One region of the Streptomyces sp. NPDC004435 genome, then DNA from elsewhere that is predicted to be linked to it. Evidence: riboswitches for the same ligand, from Rfam matches in the RefSeq annotation. Region 1 holds a riboswitch; the other holds the start of a gene.

Region 1 (3,274 bases):
GGTGTCCCGGTGACCATCGCCAAGGCCGACGGCAACCCGGTGAACGCCGCCTCCATGCTCGCGGTGCTCGGCCTGGGCGCGCAGGGCGGCGAGGAGATCGTGCTCGCTTCGGACGCCGAGGGCGCCGAGGCCGCGCTGGAGCGCCTCGCCAAGCTCGTCGCCGAGGGTCTCGAGGAGCTTCCCGAGACGGTCTGACCCAGCGGGTCGATTCCTTCTCCTCCCGGACGGCCGTGTCCCCGGAATTCCCGGGCGACACGGCCGTTCGGCATTTACGGGAAGGATGAATCCCGGCATCCCGGGTCTCGGCAATTCGGTTTCCGGGCAGCACGAAATGCACTCCGGGATTGCTATTCTTTGTATACGGCGCCCGTGTTAATTCCGGACGCTCGCCGTGTTGACGGCATGTTGCGAAACCCTCACGTGGCCCCGCTCGGGCCTTTTCAGCCGGTGCAGCGGGAGCGTGTGCTCGGCGTGCAGGGCGGTCAGCGCGCGGGCCCGTTCGGCGTCCCCGCGCGCGACGGCGTCGACGATCGCCCCGTGCTCGGCCCACGCCTCCACCGGCCGGTCCGGCTGGTCCACCACGTACATCCAGGCGATCTTGTGGCGCAGCTGGGTGAGGAGGGCGGAGAGCGCGGGGCTCCCCGACGCCTGCGCGAGCGTCTCGTGGAACCAGGCGCCAAGCGCCCGCAGGTCCTCGCCCTGCCCCCGGCGGGCCCTCTCCTGCCCCAGCCTGACCAGGCCGCGCAGCACCTTGAGGTGGGCGTCGGTGCGCCGCTGGGCGGCCCGGGCGGCGCCGAGCGGTTCGAGCAGCGCCCGTACGTCGAGGAGGTCGGCGGCCTCCTGCTCGGTGGGCTCGGCGACCTGGGCGCCCGCATGGCGCCGGCTGACCACGAAGCCCTCGGACTCCAGGGTGCGCAGCGCCTCGCGGACCGGGACGCGGGAGACTCCGTAGCGGCGGGCCAGCTGCTCCTCGGTGAGCCGGCTGCCGCGCCCGAAGACCCCCGAGACGATGTCGTCCCGGATCGCCGTGCATACCGATTGCGCGGGAACCCGCATGTCCGACCTCCGCTTTCGCTCCGCGCGCACCGAATTCGAGCGGCGCTTCTCACGCGACTCTATTGCAGTGCGCCGGAAATTCCGATGCCCCCTCGGAATTCGCCCGCTCCGCGGCAGCGCCCGTATCGGGCGAGGAGACACGAAAAGGCCCCGGCTCGTGTGAGCCGGGGCCGTTTCGACGCGGGGTGACGGGTCAGAGGCTGACGCCGCGGGCGCGGAGGTACGCGACGGGGTTGAGGTCGGAGCCGTACTCGGCGGTGGCACGGGCCTCGAAGTGGAGGTGCGGGCCGGTCGAGTTGCCGGTCGAGCCCGAGATGCCTATCTGCTGGCCGGGCTCGACGGACTGGCCGACGTAGACACCGATGGACGACAGGTGGCCGTACTGGGTGTAGGTGCCGTCGTTCATCCGGATCACGATGTTGTTGCCGTACGCGCCGCCCCAGCCGGCCTCGACGACGGTGCCGGAGCCGACGGAGACGACCGAGCTGCCGTAGGCGGCGTGGAAGTCGACGCCGGAGTGGCTGCCGGAGGACCAGAGGGAGCCGCCGGTCTTGTAACCGGTGGAGACGTACGAGCCGGCGACCGGGAGGTTGAAGGAGGCGAGCCGACGGCGCTCGGCCTCACGGGCGGCGCGCTCCTTGGCCTCGCGGATCTCCTGGGCGCGGGCCTCGGCCTGGCGCTTCGCCTCGGCGCGCGCCTTGGCGCGGGCATCGGCCTCGGCGACCTCCAGCTCCTGGGCGGCGGCCTGGGCGCTGAGCTGGTCGGCGATGGACTCGTCGGCGATCACCCGGGTGAGGCCGGTGTCCTCGGGGGAACGGTCGTCCGTGTCGGCGGCGAGCGCCGGAGAGGCGAGGGTGCCGACGACACCGGTGGTGGCGAGGGCGGCCACGCCGGCGATGCCGGCGCTGCGGCGAGCCAGTCGGCTCGCACCACGATGTTTCCCGGTGGCACGGGTGAACGCCAAGACGGTTCCTTTCCTTCCTTCTCGCCTACCGGGTTAGCTGACGGGTTCGGAGCAGGAAGGTCTCCTACGGGCCCCTCCGCGCGGCGAAGGCGTCCGATTCACCCCAGGGACTGTGTGGGTCCCCGGCTCCCCAGGCTCGCGCCTGACGGGGACTCGGCGATGGCTGCCCGGTGCCGCGGGTGCGGCGCGTGCGTCGGTCGGACAGCCGGGACGACGCTAGGCCGGAGGGATGTCAATCACCAAACGGTCTCGCTGATTTGTAAGACACGCCACAGGGCAAACGATCACCCTTGGCGCCATAACGGACAAAGCGGAGGTCTCCGACGCTTCATCACATCGGAGACCTCCGCCGGGCCGACGAGGCGTCAGCTCACCACGGACACCTCACCGATGCCGAGGGCCCGCACGGGCTCCTCGATCTCGGAGGCGTCGCCCACCAGGACCGTCACCAGGCGGTCCACAGGGAAGGCGCTGCCGGCGGCGGCAGTGGCCTCGACCGTGCCCGTCTCGGCGAGCCGCGCGTACAACCGGGCCTGGTAGTCGTCCGGCAGGTGCTGCTCGACCTGGTCGGAGAGGGTCGCCGCGACCGAGGCGGCCGTCTCGTACTTGAGCGGCGCCACGCCCACCAGGTTCTGCACGGCGACGTCGCGCTCGGCGTCGGTCAGACCGCCCTCGGCCAGCGTGCGGAGCACCTTCCACAGGTCGTCGAGGGCCGGGCCGGTGTTGGGGGTGTCGATCGAGCCGCTGATGGCCAGCAGCGAGGCACCGTGGCCCTCGCCGTCCGAGCGGAGCACCTGCCCGAAGGCGCGCACGCCGTACGTGTATCCCTTCTCCTCGCGCAGCACCGCGTCCAGACGGGAGGTCAGGGTGCCGCCCAGGCAGTAGACACCGAGGACCTGCGCGGCCCAGACGGCGTCGTGGCGGTCCGGGCCGATCCGGCCGATGAGCAGCTGCGTCTGGACCGCACCGGGGCGGTCGACGATGACGACCCGTCCGGTGTCGTCGGCGGTGATCGGCGGCATCGGGCGCGGCGCGGCCGGCTTGCCGGTCCAGCCGCCGAGGGTCTCTGCGAGGACCTTGTCCAGGTCCACGCCGGTCAGGTCGCCGACGACGACCGCGGTGGCGGCGGCGGGCCGCACGTGCCCGTCGTAGAAGGCGCGGACGGCGGCGGCGTCGATGGCCTCCACCGTCTCCTTGGTGCCCTGGCGCGGCCGGGACATCCGCGCGGTGGCCGGGAAGAGCTCCTTGTAGAGC
Region 2 (3,274 bases), on a different contig from region 1:
CGGGCGAGAGGTGCAGCCGGTCGTCGTCCCAGGCGCGCCGGTCCTGGACGGAGCGGAGCGACCACAGGTCGAGGACCGGGCAGTCGTAGCGGTCGGCGATGGCGCGGACGTGGGCCGTGTACGTGGCGATCTTGCCGCGCAGGTGCTTGAGGACGGGCACGTCACGGGTGTCGAAGCCGGTGGTGACCATCACGGTGCCGACGGCGGAGGTGAGGTCCCGGACGGCCCGCTCGAAGCGCTCCGCGACGTCGTCGGGGTCGGTGCCGGGCCGGATGATGTCGTTGCCGCCCGCGCAGAAGGTCACCAGGTCGGGGGCGAGCTCCTTCGCCCGGGGGACCTGCTCGGCCACGATCTGGTCGAGGAGGCGTCCGCGGACGGCCAGGTTGGCGTAGCGGAAGTCCTCGTGGTCCGGCAGCTGGTCGGCGAGGAGCACCGCGAAGCGGTCGGCCCAGCCGACGTAGCCGCCGTCGGGTCCGGGGTCGCCGACGCCCTCCGTGAAGCTGTCACCGATCGCCGCGTACGACCCGAATGACCCGAACGCGTTCTTGTCTGTTTCTCTCGAATCGTCTGCCACGGCAGCACATCCTTCCGGTTCGGATGTGACCTACGCGACCGTAAGGAGGGGTTGACGGCGGGTGATATATGCCACCGATAAAGAATTTGCCAAGCCGGAATAGGGCGAAGGCCCGGCACCGAGAGGTGCCGGGCCTTCGTGTGGCCGTGGAGCCGGACGGGTCAGATCGACACGCCGTGCTGGCGCAGGTAGGCCAGCGGGTCGATGTCCGCGCCGTAGCTCGGCGAGGTGCGGATCTCGAAGTGCAGGTGCGGGCCGGTGGAGTTGCCGGTGGAGCCGGAGAGGCCGATCTGCTGGCCGCCGCTCACCGACTGGCCGGAGGAGACGGAGAGGGAGGAGAGGTGGGCGTACTGCGAGTAGTTGCCGTCGGCGTGCTGGATGACGACCTCGTTGCCGTAGGCGCCGCTCCAGCCGGCGGAGACGACCGTGCCGGCGCCGACGGCGCGGACGGTGGTGCCGGAGGAGGCGATGAAGTCGGCACCGGTGTGGTAGCCGGAGGACCACATGGAGCCGGAGGCGCGGTACGGGGTGGAGACGCCGCCGGAGACCGGGGCGACCCAGCCGGAGGAGGCGGCCGGCTCGGCGGCGGCCGGGGCGGCGGCGCGCTCGGCGGAGCGCGAGGCGCGGGTCTGCTCGCCGGCGGCGGCCTTCGGGGCGGCCTTGCGCTCGGCCTTCGGGGCGGCCTCGGCGGCCTTCGGGGCGACCTTGGCGGCGGCGGGCTTCGGGGCGGCGGCCTTGGCGGTGTTCTTGGCACCGAGGGTGAGCTTCATGCCCGGGAGGATGAGCGAGGGGTTCTCGCCGACGACCTGGCGGTTGTCGGAGTAGAGCTTCTGCCAGCCGCCGGCCACGTTCTGCTCGGCGGCGATCTTGGACAGGTAGTCGCCGGCGACGACGGAGTACGTCTTCGGGGCGGCAGCCTTGGCCGCAGGGGCGGCCTGGACGTGGGCGGCGGCGCTCACGACGCCGGCGGAGACGGCGGCCGGGGCGGCCTGCTCGGCGGCGTGGGCTCCGGTGGCGCCGATCAGCGGCAGGGCGACGACGGCGCCGCCGGTGCCGGCGGCCACGAGGCCACGGGTGAGGAAGGTGGACTTCTGGCGGCGGTGCTTACCGTTCGCGGGCATGGCGAATTCCTCTCCGGCGCCTGCGAGGTGAGCTGTCGGGTTCGGACTGGAGATGTCCGGCCGCGTGTGTCACGCGGCTTCACCCCGAGCCGTCCTGCGTCGCGGGACCGGCGTACTTCCTTGGGTCCCCCGCTCCTGCCACGCGATGGGATGGGGTCGAATTCCGGACGGTGGCAGGATTCGGCGGTCCGACCGGATTGACGGCGACGCTAGACGAGCGGGGTCGGCGCGAACAAGCCGCCGTATTCGACGGGCATTCCGGGGCGATCTTCGGGCCCGGAATTCCGGTCACCCTCCGTCGATGACGGTCCCTCGATTCCCTTTTCAGGGCGGGTGATTGGCGCGGGCCGTCGGCCACGATCCGTCACCTTTATGACGCTGCTCACGCGCGGAATTCCATCTCCCCCTCAACCAGGGCGCGTTACCCCAAGGCATTTCAATACGGACAGATCGCCCATTACCGACCAGGGGGGTGCGCCGCGACCCGCGCCCCTGGATGATTGCGGGGGGAACCGATCTCGTCCGGTCCCGTGAACACCTCACCCCCAGGAGCATCCGTGACGCAGCAGTTGCCGCAGGTCCAGCCCCTCGAACCCGGCGAGCCCGAGCTCGCGGAGGTCCGCAACTTCCGGGACGTGGGCGGCCTGCCGACGACGGACGGGCGCGCCGTCCGCCCCGGCGCCCTCTTCCGCAGCGGCCACCTGGCCGACGCCACCGAGTCCGACGCGGCCTTCCTCGACGGCCTCGGCCTGCACACGATCTTCGACTTCCGCAACGAGGCCGACGCGAAGGTGGAGGGGCCGGACGTCGAGCTCCCGGGCGTACGGAACGTGAACATACCCCTGAGCGACCCGGCCGACGGCAAGGAGTTCTGGCGGATGGTCCGCGAGGGCGACCTCGACACGCTGCGGGGCCTGCTGGGCGACGGCAAGGCCGCGGAGCGGATGACGGTCTCGTACCGCCGGATGATCGTGGAGCGGACCGCCGAGCACAGCCGGGTCCTGCACTCCCTCGCCGAGGACTCCGTCCCGGCCCTGATGCACTGCGCGGCCGGCAAGGACCGCGCCGGGCTCTCGATCGCCATCACCCTGCTCGCCCTGGGCGTGGAGCGCGAGGCGATCGAGGCCGACTACGTGAAGTCGGACGCCCCGCACCGCCGCTACAAGGTGCGCCGCAGCTCCACCGCCCGGGACGCGATGGCGCCCGAGGTGATGGAGCTGCTCAGCCCGCTCTTCGACGCGCGGGTGGAGTACCTGCGGGCCGCGTTCGAGACGATCGACGCGACCTGGGGCTCGGTGGACACCTACCTCGCGGACGGCCTGAAGCTGGCGCCCGAGACCCGCGAGCGGCTGCGGGAGCGGTTCCTCACGGAGGCGTGAGGAAGCCGCCGTCCCGGGATCCGGCTACTGGTTCTGCCCGCCGAGCATGAAGAGCAGGTAGAGGAAGCCGGCGAAGAGGTGACCGGCGATCAGGTACGCGAAGAGGCGGAGCACAAGCCCCTTGGGGAACTTGCCCTCACCGCGCTCTTCGCCGGTGACCGGGGCGGAATTCGCTGACTTGTCGGACATGTCGGTCAACC

What was found. Region 1 has a riboswitch for cyclic di-AMP ahead of ACFYT9_RS12710 (M23 family metallopeptidase). Riboswitches for the same ligand answer to the same signal wherever they lie in the genome.
Region 2: another riboswitch for cyclic di-AMP. It lies ahead of ACFYT9_RS24295 (peptidoglycan DD-metalloendopeptidase family protein); the one in region 1 lies ahead of ACFYT9_RS12710 (M23 family metallopeptidase).

Annotation. Positions count from the first base shown of each region.
Region 1 is NZ_JBIAMB010000006.1:122,934-126,207, reverse strand. It holds gene ACFYT9_RS12720 (HPr family phosphocarrier protein) at 1-195, shown strand, start outside; gene ACFYT9_RS12715 (GntR family transcriptional regulator) at 373-1,056, opposite strand; gene ACFYT9_RS12710 (M23 family metallopeptidase) at 1,250-2,020, opposite strand; cyclic di-AMP (ydaO/yuaA leader) riboswitch at 2,029-2,189, opposite strand; gene ACFYT9_RS12705 (M16 family metallopeptidase) at 2,386-3,274, opposite strand, start outside.
Region 2 is NZ_JBIAMB010000013.1:211,339-214,612, reverse strand. It holds gene ACFYT9_RS24300 (SGNH/GDSL hydrolase family protein) at 1-574, opposite strand, end outside; gene ACFYT9_RS24295 (peptidoglycan DD-metalloendopeptidase family protein) at 736-1,695, opposite strand; cyclic di-AMP (ydaO/yuaA leader) riboswitch at 1,700-1,863, opposite strand; gene ACFYT9_RS24290 (tyrosine-protein phosphatase) at 2,253-3,074, shown strand; gene ACFYT9_RS24285 (DUF6126 family protein) at 3,099-3,263, opposite strand.